DNA from 4 places in the Rahnella sp. AN3-3W3 genome. Region 3 is predicted to be linked to each of the others. Evidence: predicted binding sites of a transcription regulator. Region 3 holds the regulator's gene; each other region holds the start of a gene.
The links. The regulator LexA, encoded in region 3, represses DNA repair genes until DNA is damaged. The targets are predictions, from matches to a motif close to TNCTGTATGTACATACAGNA.
Positions count from the first base shown of each region.

Region 1: dinG (ATP-dependent DNA helicase DinG) is a predicted target of LexA. The motif match lies at 1,393-1,412, and genes of this name have one in related genera.
Region 2: UC15_RS00665 (YebG family protein) is a predicted target of LexA. The motif match lies at 1,553-1,572, and genes of this name have one in related genera.
Region 4: UC15_RS08140 (metal-dependent hydrolase) is a predicted target of LexA. The motif match lies at 1,369-1,388, and genes of this name have one in related genera.

Region 1 covers NZ_JYDG01000015.1:460-3,785, reverse strand. Annotated here, with positions in the region: gene dinG (ATP-dependent DNA helicase DinG) at 1-1,291, opposite strand, end outside; gene UC15_RS06965 (porin) at 1,614-2,723, shown strand; gene UC15_RS06960 (5'-nucleotidase, lipoprotein e(P4) family) at 2,933-3,326, shown strand, end outside.
Region 2 covers NZ_JYDG01000001.1:141,610-144,935, forward strand. Annotated here, with positions in the region: gene UC15_RS00655 (GFA family protein) at 1-71, opposite strand, end outside; gene phoC (acid phosphatase PhoC) at 325-1,062, shown strand; gene UC15_RS00665 (YebG family protein) at 1,159-1,539, opposite strand; gene UC15_RS00670 (GNAT family N-acetyltransferase) at 1,699-2,160, shown strand; gene UC15_RS00675 (LysR family transcriptional regulator) at 2,188-3,054, opposite strand; gene UC15_RS00680 (nitrilase family protein) at 3,160-3,326, shown strand, end outside.
Region 3 covers NZ_JYDG01000006.1:49,987-53,312, forward strand. Annotated here, with positions in the region: gene dinF (MATE family efflux transporter DinF) at 1-731, opposite strand, end outside; gene lexA (transcriptional repressor LexA) at 1,030-1,638, opposite strand; gene UC15_RS03135 (diacylglycerol kinase) at 1,758-2,126, opposite strand; gene plsB (glycerol-3-phosphate 1-O-acyltransferase PlsB) at 2,257-3,326, shown strand, end outside.
Region 4 covers NZ_JYDG01000020.1:102,536-105,861, forward strand. Annotated here, with positions in the region: gene kduI (5-dehydro-4-deoxy-D-glucuronate isomerase) at 1-416, shown strand, start outside; gene kduD (2-dehydro-3-deoxy-D-gluconate 5-dehydrogenase KduD) at 493-1,254, shown strand; gene UC15_RS08140 (metal-dependent hydrolase) at 1,407-1,964, shown strand; gene UC15_RS08145 (L-cystine transporter) at 2,153-3,326, shown strand, end outside.

The DNA of each region.
Region 1 (3,326 bases), on a different contig from region 3:
GATGCGTCTGGTTATCGAAATAAGTCCGCGTCACCCATTTGCCAATCGGCGCATTGGACGCTTTATCCAGCGCCGCCAGCCGCCACAGTTTGCTCATGGTTTCGAGATAGCCCTGCATCCGGCTCATGTGCAAAATCGCGCGATGCAGACGCATAATGTCGTGTTTGCCGGTCTTCTCGCTGAGGTCATTCACCATGTATTCCGCCAGACTGCGCAGACCATCGGTGAGTTTAAACAGGCGGCTGCACTGCTCTGTCAGCTCCGGCGGTAATAATCCCAGTTCGAAACGGTATTCGGCTTCCGGCTCATCCGGGGGTAAATACTGTCCCACGGTCTGTTCAATCGACAGCAGCAGTTCGCGCATTTCGGCGCAGTGATTATGCAGACGCTCGGCATTGGTCAGCGGCGGCGGATTCTTCGGCGTAAACAGCGCCAGACATTGTTCAATCTGGCGGACAAAATTATCGAGTTGCAGGTTATTCCACATCGCGGTGATTTCCGCGTCGACTTCCAGCGCGTCGCGGGCCACTTCCGGCAGATGATGCCCTTCGTCGAGCACCAGCAGCAGGTCTTTTGCCGGTGGCAGCACGGATTCGGATTCCAGTGCCGCCATCACCAGCGCGTGGTTGGTCACTACTACATCTGCGCTTTCAATTTCTTTGCGCGCCACAAAATACGGGCATTCGCGAAAGTAATGACAGTTACGGCTGAGGCAGTTGGCTTTATCTGTGCTGATTTTGATCCACAGCGGATCGTCGATAGTCTTCTGGTAGTGATCGCGTAAACCATCCCACTCGTAGCGTGACAGCGCGGTTTCCAGCGTTTTACACAGTTTCTGTTCTTCGCCGCTGGAAGGTGCCAGTTCATCACCAAGAAATAATCCCAGATCGCCCTGCGCATTTTCATTGCTCATCGCCGCCAGATTTCGCGGACACACGTAACGCCCGCGACCAAAAGCGCCGGTAAATTTCAGATCCGGAATGATTTTTTTCAGCAGCGGTAAATCTTTGCTGAAAATCTGATCCTGCAACGCCACGTTTGCCGTGCTGACAATCAGCGGTTTTTCTTCTTCACGACTGACAGCAATGCCGGGGATGAGATAAGACAACGTTTTCCCGACGCCAGTCGGCGCTTCGATGGCCAGATGCCGTGCAGAATCCCCCGAGAACGCCTTCGCCACTTCTGCAATCATCTGACGTTGCGGAGCGCGGGAAATGAAATCCGGGATTTGCTGTTGCAGGGCTTTGTACCACTGGCTTATCTGATTTTTTACTGCGGGGGAAAGCGCCATGCATCTCTTTTTTTGTTGGAAGTGAGACAGGAATGTCCCGGCTATTGTCCCACAGACCGGCTTCTGGCGCAGCCCGAAATCTTGGTTAAGGGCATTTCCTGTGGTGTAAATTTATGCAGAAAAAAAGGAGGACGTGTAAAAAAAGAAAAAGTTCATTTCTGACTGTCATAAATTGATCACAAATATACGGTAAAAAACTCTCGCTGAGAAAAATCCGAGTCCATACGGAATGCACAGCAAAAATGATGATTAGCGTCTTTCCACAAGACTTCATATAAAGCTTTTATGAAAAGCTTTTAATAAAGAATGCAGGGTAAAATTCATGAAACGTAATATTCTGGCACTTTTAATTCCTGGTTTATTGATTGCATCAGGCGCACACGCAGCGGAAGTTTATAATAAAGACGGCAATAAACTGGACCTGTACGGAAAAGTGAAAGGTCTGCATTATTTCTCTGATGCTCCCGGCAGTGATGGCGACCAGAGTTACGTGCGTTTCGGTTTTAAAGGCCAGACCCAAATCAATGACCTGATCACCGGCTACGGCCAGTGGGAATACAACGTCATGGCTAACCATGCTGAATCTGACAGCAAAACGCCAAGCACCACCGGCACCAAAACCCGTCTGGGCTTTGCCGGTCTGAAATTTGGTCAATACGGCTCCGTCGACTATGGACGTAACTACGGCGCACTGTACGACGTTGAAGCCTGGACCGATATGTTCCCTGAATTCGGCGGTGACGGTTACACCAAAGCTGACCGCTTCATGACGGGCCGTACCAATGGCGTCGCCACGTACCGTAACCGCGGCTTCTTCGGCCTGGTTGACGGTCTGAACGTAGCCGTTCAGTACCAGGGTAAAAATGAAAACGACGGTCGCGGCAGCAGCACAGCCAACGGTGACGGTTATTCACTGTCTACCACTTACGCACTGGGTGATACCGGCGTGAGCTTCGGCGGCGCGTATGCGTCTTCTGACCGCACCACGGCGCAGAGTAATTCCGCTTACGGCAAAGGCGATAAAGCTGAGGCATGGACTGGCGGCATGAAATATGATGACAATGGCGTTTATTTAGCCGCCATGTATGCTGAAACCCGTAATATGCTGGCCATTACCGTACCAGGTGGAATTGCAGGCGCACCGGCAGGAAGTGGTTTTGCAAATAAAACCCAGACCTTCGAAGCCGTTGCACAATATCAGTTTGAAAATGGCCTGCGCCCTTCACTGGGTTATGTCCAGACTAAAGCAAAAGATATTGAAAACATCGGTGATGCCGACCTGGTTAAATATGTTGACGTAGCAGCAACCTATTATTTCAACAAAAACATGTCTGCCTATGTTGATTATAAAATCAACCAGCTATCCGACGATAATAAACTGGCTCTGAACAACGACGACATTACCGCCGTTGGTCTGGTCTATCAGTTCTGATAATTAGTTCTAAAACAGGCGCTTTACCACCTCATTATTCTCTGTCTTGACATTCTTCGGCCGGACTCACCCTCCGGCCTTTTTTATTTGTGTTATTTTTCGGCACACCTCGCGTAAATCGCCATTTAGGCTTCCACACCCCGCTGAATCTGCTACAGTTTTAACGATTTTGATGAATGCGAATCTTTCTTAACAAGCAGGGATAACCCATGAATAAAATTTCGCTTTGCACCACCAGTGCTTTAATCATGCTGGCCCTCAGCGGCTGCGCGCAGCAAAAAACGGACGCCCAACAGAAACTGAACGATCAGTCGGTGATGGCGCTGAACTGGTTCCAGCAATCCGGTGAGTATCAGGCGCTGGCGTATCAGGCCTTTAACACGGCGAAAATGGCGTTTGATAACGCCCAGCCGCTGGCCGGACAGAAGAAAGCCGTCGTCGTCGACCTCGACGAAACGATGCTCGATAACAGCGCGTACAGTGCGTGGCAGGTGAAAGCGAATAAGCCATTCGACAGCAAAACCTGGTCCCAGTGGACAGCAGCGCGTCAGGCTACCGCCGTGCCCGGCGCTGTGGAGTTTGCTAACTACGTCAACACACATG
Region 2 (3,326 bases), on a different contig from region 3:
AAACCGTCGGTCAGTGCGACCTTGAACGTGACGGCACCACAATGGCATTGAGCGGACAATTTATCTGGCATAGCAATCTCCCTGTGTCGGATGAACAGACGGATAGGCGGAGAAAATGTTGTACCAAATTTCGCCGCTGATTACAGCTTTCCCTTAAAAAGCCCATTTTTTAGCCGTAAAACATTCACGCCCGCTATCAATTTCTCGTTTTGAGATCTCATACCAACTTTCTGTCACCTATTTTGTTTTACTACCCGATGTTAGGAAATGTTACGGAAATGATTCCGTAATGAAAATAAAATAGCTGCACGTAAGGAAGCTAACATGAAAAGACTCACCACTTTTTGCCTCGCGGGACTTGTATCATTTAATGCGTTTGCCCTGACCGGCAACGATGCCACCACCAAACCGGATCTCTACTATTTAAAGAATGACCAGGCCATCAACAGCCTGACTTTACTGCCACCGCCACCGGCTGTGGGCAGCATTGCGTTCCTCAATGACCAGGCGATGTATGAGCAAGGCCGTCTGCTGCGTTCAACCGAGCGCGGCAAGCAGGCTGCTGAAGATGCAAACCTGAGCGGAGGCGGTGTGGCGAATGCCTTCTCCGGTGCGTTTGGATCACCGATCACCGCCAAAGACACGCCGGAACTGCACAAGCTGCTGACCAATATGATTGAAGATGCCGGAGATCTGGCGACGCGTGGCGCGAAAGAGAAGTACATGCGTATCCGCCCGTTTGCCTTCTACGGCGTCCCGACCTGTAACACCACCGAGCAGGATAAGCTTTCGAAGAACGGCTCTTATCCTTCAGGTCATACGTCTATTGGCTGGGCAACGGCGTTAGTGCTGACTGAAATCAACCCGCAACGTCAGGATCAGATCCTGCAGCGTGGCTATGATTTAGGCCAGAGCCGCGTGATTTGCGGATACCACTGGCAGAGTGATGTGGATGCAGCGCGTATCGTCGGTTCTGCGGTTGTAGCAACGCTGCACACCAACGACGCTTTCCAGCAGCAACTGAAGAAAGCTAAAGAAGAGTTCGCGAAACAACACAAATAAGCGTCTTTCAGAAAATTTTTATTTTCAAATATCGCTTATAAAAAACAAAAAAACCGGCCTGATAAGCCGGTTTTTTTACGGAGAGCAGAAAGCGATTCAGGCCGCTTTAACCGCACGCGTCTTTTTAGGAGCTGGCGCTGCTGCGGTTTCTTCGGTGTTTTCTTCCGCTGCTTCTTCTGTTTCAGCTTCAGTCACTGCCGGTTCTTCAATCTGCGCGACAGGTTCTTTTGCAGCTTCTTCTTCCGGCAGCTTGCTGGTGCGCAGGATGTGCTGAACGGTATCTTTTTGCTCAGCCAGGCGAAGGGCAATGTTTTCTGCCAGCGATTCATCGATCTCAAGTTCGCTCTGCAACAACCAGTCAGTAAAAGCATCTGCCATATCGAGCATTTTGTCGTAAGCGTCCGCTTCTTTCTTATTGGCAAATGTCATTTTTTCTTCACCTTTTCTGACGACAACAAACTTTGTTTCAACAGCCATGATTCGCTCCTTATACTGTAATTATATACAGCATACCAATAATCAATGCAGGATACATCATCCAGCCTGTTTTTTATAGTGCGGCGCAGGCGTGAATTTCTTCCAGATAACCGCTAAGGTTGAAAATAACCCGTTTTATAACGTACTCGTGAGGATTCTGTGACAAATGTGAAAGAAGTCTGCAACTGGAGCAAAGACGCCTACCGGATAACCACCGACATCAGCCAGCTGGATATTCCTGCCGTCCACGCCTATCTGACCCGCTCGAGCTGGGCGCCGGGAATTGACGAGCAAACGGTGCGCGATGGCGCGGAAAACAGCCTCAATTTCAGCTTGTTCGACGATGAAAAACAAATCGGTTACGCACGTTTCATTACTGATTACGCCACCTTTGCCTATCTGTGCGATGTGTATGTGTTAGAGGAATATCAGGGGAAAAATCTGGGAGCATGGCTGATTGAATGTGTTCAGTCGCATCCGGTCACCGCCCGGCTGCGCAGAATGGCGCTGTTTACCTCAACGGCACCCTGGCTGTATGAGAAGTTTGGCTATACGCCGGTGAACGAGCCCAATTACACCTGGGTGATCACCCGTCCGGGGCTTTATCTGAAGAAAGACTGATCAAGGCTAGTGAAGGATTCGAGGGTTTTAGCCAGCATCCGTCATTTCAGTCACCATCCGCACAAAATTATCGCGGATTAAATCCTCTCTGCGCGGATCCCATGCGATCCCGACCTGCCAGCGGGTGGCTTTGCCACTCAGCGGCAGCGTCTTCAGTCCTGGCGGCGCAATATGCATGACACTATTGGGCAGCAGCGCGACACCAACACCGGCGACAACCAGCGCGACAATCGTCTGGATATCTTCGGACTGCTGTACGAAAGGCGTGTGCAACTGGTTTTCATCCAGAAAGCGGTCAGTTTGTGCGTTCAGCCCCCGCCCGCGATCGGGGTATAAACGCAGCAGCGGTTTCTGTTTCAGCCAGCCTGCGACCGTCGTTCCGTCGTCAGCGGGCACCACACACACCAGTTGATCTTCAAACAAGGTGTGATAACTCAACGGTGCAGCCGGTGGCACGCGCACAAATCCAGTCTGTAATTCCCCGCTTTGCAACATGTCGTATTGCACGGCAGAAGGCAGATCTTCCAGCGTGATATCCACACCGGGATATACTGCCCTGAACCTGGCGATGCATTGCGGCGCAAAGGTAAAACTCGACAGGCCAAATCCCGCCGCCAGTAACCCTTGACCGCCCTTTTCCACCTGACCGACGTGCTGCATAAAGGCCGTCATCTGACGCAGCACCTTCTCCGCTTCGGGCAAAAGTCGTCGCCCTCCCGGCGTAAGCGTGGTGCCATGGCGTCCGCGATCAAACAGCATCACGTTAAGGCGGGATTCCAGCAAACTGATCTGCTTGGTCAGCGCCGGTTGCGAGATGGAAAGAGTATCAGCCGCCGCTGCATAATTCCCTGCCTGCGCCAGCGTGACGAAAGCTTTGAGCAAACGCGTATTCATTTTGCATTCCGTTTAGTTATCAGAACCAGAAAATACTTCATTATAAAGTTATCAGCCGCATTGCTTTAATACCAGCGTGAACCCTAAACCTTAACGTTACGGAGAATGACAATGTCGGCATCGATTAAAACGGCGGTAGTTCAGTTTCAGCATCAGGCCGGAAACAAAAAATATAATCTGATGATGATGGAGGGTTTTATCCAGCAGGCGGCGATTAACGACGTACAAATTCTGGCTTTCCCGGAAATGTGTATCACCGGCTACTGGCATGT
Region 3 (3,326 bases):
CGGCGCAAATTACCGCGCCACGCACTGGTGATTTCTGAACCGGTGATACCGCGTCGTTTCATGACACGCCAGACAAAATACAGCCCGATGAACAACGTGAAATACTCTGCACTGGCAGTTGCCATCGCCGCACCACGTACGTTCAGCCCCAGCCCCATTACCAGCCAGATATCCAGGATAATATTCAGCAGATTTCCCGCGATCAGCAAAATCACCGGCCCGCGAATATACTGGATGCCCAGCAACCAGCCGAGGATCACCAGATTCGCCAGAGAAGCAGGCGCACTGTACCAGCGGATTTCGATAAACAGCCTCGCCTGTTCCAGCACCGACTGACTGCCACCCACGACATGAAACGCCAGCTCCATCAGCGGATGGCGAAATAACAGGATGATGACACCGGCCAGCACCGCCAGCAAAAAGGGCTGCACAAAAGCACGAGCCAGCAACTGATTGTCTTTTGCGCCCAGCGCCTGTGCGGTCATGCCGGTGGTGCTCATGCGCAGAAACAGCAGCATCATGAAGAGGAAAGTCGTGACCATCGAACCAACCGCCACACCACCGAGATAATCGGCACTGTCGAGATGACCGATCACTGCGGTATCGACCAGACCAAGAAGAGGCACCGTGATATTGGAAAAAATCATCGGTAACGCCAGGGTCCAGAGTGCTTTATCCGCGGGGCTTAGAAAGGTATTTTTGAATGATTGTCGCAGGGAATGATGTTGCATAGAGAATCTCATGCCGGAGGTTCAGGTTATGCCTAAAATGACATCGCCCCGAAAGGGGCGATGATGAGAGAAACGCATTTCTCTTTGAATTCACATGGATGCCAGAGGCGGCCGCCATCCATATTCAATGTTTTTTAGTCTTCTCTATCTGACACAGCAATTTCTGACTCAGCAATTTCTGAGCGAGTAATTCGAGTTGCAGGAAGGCGGCAAGTAAGAGAATCCCGATGAGCTGACATGAGTCAGTGATTCGGGTAAACGCACGCAGCCAACGCGTCTGCAGCTCGAAGTACGAAGGTCAGATCCAGTTGCCGTTACGGATGACGCCTACGGCTAGCCCTTCAATGCTGAAATTCTGTTCGCGTAAATCCACCACGATCGGCTGGAATTCGCTGTTCTCAGGCAATAACTGCACCACGCTGCCCTGCTTTTTCAGGCGTTTCACGGTGACTTCATCATCGATACGCGCCACGACAACCTGGCCGTTACGCACGTCCTGCGTTTTATGCACGGCCAGCAAATCGCCGTCGAGGATACCGATATCACGCATCGACATCCCGCTGACGCGCAGCAGGAAATCGGCGCTCGGCTTGAACATCGCCGGATCAACCTGATAATGCCCTTCGATATGTTGCTGTGCCAGCAGCGGCTCACCGGCGGCAACGCGGCCGATCAGCGGTAAACCTTCTTCTTCTTCCATCAGCAGACGGATACCACGAGATGCACCGGAGACAATCTCGATAACGCCTTTACGTGCCAGCGCTTTCAGGTGTTCTTCCGCCGCATTGGGAGAACGGAAACCCAGACGCGATGCAATCTCTGCGCGAGTCGGTGGCATACCGGTGGTGGAGATATGATCGCGAATAAGGTCGTAGACCTCTTGTTGTCTGGTCGTTAAAGCTTTCATTCCGCCCCCTGGTTGTTTATACAGTCTTGCTGTGAGTATATACAGCTAAACGGTCAATGAAAACCTAAGATTGAATAAAAACAGGGCATAACGGTGATTCCTGGAATACAGATTCCAGATCAGAACCATCGCGGCCAAAAGATACTGACCCAGACAAAAATCGCCAATATGATGGTCAGAAGTACGGCAGCAGAACCGATATCTTTTGCCCGCCCTGAGAGCACGTGAAACTCAGGGCCGATACGGTCAATCGCGCATTCCACCGCACTGTTGAGCAACTCGGTGACGCAGACCAGCATCACGGAGCTTACAAGCAAAATGCGTTCAACCGTGCTGACATCGAGCCAGAAAGATAACAAAATTAACGGGATAGCCACGCTGGCTTCCTGGCGAAAAGCCGCTTCGTTCTGCCATGCGGCTTTCAATCCTTTCCAGGAATATCCGGCCGCTTTATAAATTCGGGTAAATCCAGTGACTTGGTTCGCCATTTCGGGTACTGATCCTTGAAGGGTTGTCCTTAAAAGTGTGCCGTATTTTAGCTTTTATATGACCACAGATCTCCACGGATCTTTCTGGTATCCTTGCGGCGAAATGGCTAACAAGAGGCTTCACGTTTTTATGTCAGGTTGGCGTAGACTTTATTACACATTATTGAATTTACCACTCTCATTGCTGGTAAAGAGCAAGGTCATACCTTCAGATCCGGTTACCGAGTTGCATTTGGACCCGACGCGCCCGATTTTGTACGTATTGCCTTACAACTCCAAAGCAGACTTGCTGACGTTGCGTGCGCAATGTCTGGCAGAGAATCTGCCCGATCCCCTTATTCCGCTGGAAATCGACGGAACGCTGCTGCCAAGCCATGTTTTCATTGCTGAAGGCCCGCGCGTGTTCTCGTATTACACGCCGAAGCAGGAATCCGTAAAGCTGTTCCACGACTATCTGGATTTGCACCGCAACAATCCGGATTTAGACATTCAAATGCTGCCGGTTTCCGTGATGTTTGGCCGTGCGCCGGGCCGTGAAGGTCAGGATGATACGCCGCATCTGCGCGTACTGAATGGCATCCAGAAATTCTTTGCCGTCTTGTGGCTCGGACGTGACAGTTTTGTCCGTTTCTCCAATACCGTTTCCCTGCGCTATATGGCGACAGAGCACGGCACCGACAAAACCATCGCTCAGAAACTGGCACGCGTGGCGCGTATGCATTTCTCCCGCCAGCGTCTGGCAGCGGTCGGCCCGCGTCTTCCGGCTCGTCAGGATTTATTCAATAAATTGCTGGCTTCCAAAGCCATCGAAAAAGCGATCGAAGACGAAGCCCGCAGCAAGAAAATTTCCCACGAAAAAGCCCAGCAGAATGCTATCGCGCTGATGGAAGAAATCGCGGCGAACTTCTCTTATGAGGCCGTGCGTCTGTCAGACCGCGTGCTGAGCTGGACGTGGAACCGCTTGTATAAAGGCATCAACGTCAACAATGCTGAACGTGTCCGTCAGCTGGCGCTTGATGGTCAGGAAATTGTGTATGTGCCCTGCCACCGCAGCCATATGGATTACCTGCTGCTGTCTTACGTGCTCTATCACCAGGGGCTGGTGCCGCCGCATATCGCTGCCGGTATCAACCTGAATTTCTGGCCGGCTGGCCCGATTTTCCGTCGTCTGGGTGCGTTCTTCATCCGTCGTACCTTTAA
Region 4 (3,326 bases), on a different contig from region 3:
AGATCACGCTGGCGGAAGCCTCACCACAAACTATCGGCGACGCAGCGACCAGCAACCGCCGCACTATCAATAAATTTATCGTGCCGGACGTACTGGAAACCTGCCAGCTGACCATGGGACTGACCAAGCTTGAAGAAGGTAGCCTGTGGAATACCATGCCTTGCCACACCCACGAGCGCCGCATGGAAGTCTATTTCTACTTCAACATGGAAGCGGAAACGGCGGTATTCCACATGATGGGGCAGCCGCAGGAAACCCGTCATTTATTAGTGCATAACGAGCAGGCGGTAATTTCCCCAAGCTGGTCGATTCATGCGGGCGTAGGGACCAAAAACTACACCTTCATCTGGGGTATGGTGGGAGAAAATCAGGTATTCGACGATATGGATCACGTCAAGGTCAGCGAACTGCGCTAACTCTCTGGCTCTGTCACCGCAGGCGGAGCCACTCAATTTTTATGGCGAACATGCCGTTGCAAAAGAGACTCTGAATATGATCCTCGATTCATTTGAATTAAACGGCAAAGTCGCCATCGTGACCGGTTGTAATACCGGACTTGGCCAGGGCATGGCGTTGGGTCTCGCTCAGGCGGGTTGCGATATTGTGGGTATCAACCAGTCCGCGCCAGAAGAGACAGAACAAAAGATTATCGCCACCGGCCGCCGCTTTCTCGATTTACGCGCCGACCTTAGCAGTATTATAGAAATCCCGACGCTTATCGAAAAAGCCGTCTCTGAATTCGGCCATATCAACATCCTGGTCAATAACGCTGGAATTATCCGCCGCGAAAATGCTATCGAGTTCAGCGAGAAAAACTGGGACGACGTAATGAATGTGAACAGTAAGACGCTGTTCTTTATGTCTCAGGCAGTAGCGAAGCAGTTCATTAAACAAGGCAATGGCGGCAAAATCATTAATATTGCCTCTATGTTGTCGTATCAGGGCGGGATCCGCGTTCCTTCCTATACCGCATCTAAAAGCGCAGTCATGGGGATTACCCGGCTGATGGCTAACGAATGGGCAAAGCATAAGGTTAATGTCAATGCAATCGCGCCGGGTTACATGTCCACCAACAACACCGAGCAACTTCGCGCCGATGACGATCGCAGCAAAGAAATTCTCGACAGGATCCCGGCCGGACGCTGGGGTTTACCGGAAGATGTCATGGGGCCGGTAGTGTTTCTTGCCTCAAAAGCCTCCGATTACGTCAACGGTTACACGATTGCGGTAGATGGCGGCTGGCTGGCGAGATAACTGCTCAGAATGTGACAATCAAATGGCGTATTTCTATACGCCTTTTTCTTTTTAATCAGTCCGTTGACAATTAGTTACAGGGTGTCTCTTCCAAGATTGTGACAGTTTCACTTATACTGGATAAAATAACAGTTATCCAGTTCGGACGCGTCATGACGGCGGAAGGCCATCTCATTTTCTCAATCGCCTGTGCGGTATTTGCCAAAAAGGCGCAGCTCTCTCCGGAGCTGGCGCTCGGCGACTGGTGGCATATTATTCCAGGGTCCCTGCTTACCTGTTTATTGCCCGACATCGACCATCCGAAATCCGTGCTAGGTCAGCGTCTGAAGTGGCTTTCCCATCCAATCGCCCGGGCATTCGGTCACCGCGGTTTTACCCACAGTTTACTGGCTGTGGCGGGCGGTATCTTCCTTTTGCGCACGCATTTTCCGCACGACTGGGTCATTCCGGTAGACGCTTTCCACGCCATGATCATTGGTTATCTGAGCCACATTCTTGCGGATATGCTGACGCCAGCTGGCGTTCCCCTGCTTTGGCCATGTCGCTGGCGCTTTCGTCTGCCGATCATCAACAGTCAAAAAGGCAATCAGCTGGAACGGACGTTGTGTCTGATGCTGGTCGGGTTAACGCTGTTCTGGCCCGACTGGACGCCCATCATTGGTGCAATCAATCCTGATATTTTTAATCACATCCTGAAATTGTTCATCTGACCGGCATAAAACACCCGCAACTTGGCGATATTTGATACGAATCAACCCAAAAAGTTATAAAGCATTCTTTTTGGATATAAATGTTCAGGTGTCCAAACTGATATTCTGCTCACCATTGCTTTGGGATGGTGCAAACCCTGTCGGGGACACCCGTTTTAAATATCAAAACTATAAGTCTGGAGTTCGGTATGAATCTTCCGCTCGTTCTTAACGTAGTGGTTTTCGTTGTTCTCCTGTTGCTGCTGGCGCAAACCCGCCACAAGCAATGGAGTCTGGCAAAAAAAGTATTACTCGGTCTGGCCATGGGTGTTGTGTTTGGTCTGGCTTTACAGCTGATCTATGGTTCCGACGATCCGGTACTGAAAACCTCTATTACCTGGTTCAACATTGTCGGTAACGGCTACGTCCAGTTGCTGCAAATGATTGTCATGCCGCTGGTCTTCGTTTCGATTCTGAGTGCGGTAGCAAAACTTCATAACGCGTCTTCGCTGGGCAAAATCAGTTTCCTGACCATCGGTACCCTGCTTTTCACCACGCTGATTGCCTCGCTGGTGGGTATCTTTGTTACCGGCCTGTTTGGTCTGACCGCTGAGGGTCTGGTACAAGGTACGCAGGAAACCGCGCGTCTGACTGCGATTCAGTCAAACTATGTAGGCAAAGTGGCTGACCTGAGCGTGCCTCAGTTAATCCTTTCCTTTATTCCTAAGAACCCGTTTGCTGACCTGACTGGCGCAAGTCCGACGTCAATCATCAGCGTCGTTATCTTTGCTGCTTTCGTGGGTGTTGCCGCCTTGCAGCTGGTAAAAGATGACGCAGAAAAAGGCCCTCGTGTTCTGGTCTTCATCGATACCCTGCAGGCATGGGTGATGAAACTGGTACGTCTGGTCATGAAACTGACTCCGTACGGTGTTCTGGCGCTGATGACCAAAGTGGTTGCCGGTTCCAACATTCAGGACATCATTAAACTCGGCAGCTTCGTGGTCGCGTCTTATCTGGGTCTGGGGATTATGTTTGTGGTTCATGCCGTACTGCTTTCTTTCACTGGCGTGAATCCTGCGAAATTCTTCCGTAAAGTCTGGCCGGTGCTGACCTTCGCGTTCACCAGTCGTTCCAGTGCGGCAACCATTCCGCTGAGTGTTGAAGCGCAAACGCGTCGTCTGGGTATTCCGGAATCTATCGCAAGCTTTGCCGCTTCCTTTGGTGCCACTATCGGCCAGAACGGATGCGCAGGTCTGTACCCGACAATGCTGGCCGTGATGGTTGCACCAACCGTCGGTATTAACCCGTTTGATCCAGTATGGATTGCGACGCTGGTTGGTATCGTGACACTGAGCTCTGCCGGTGTGGCGGGTGTCGGTGGCG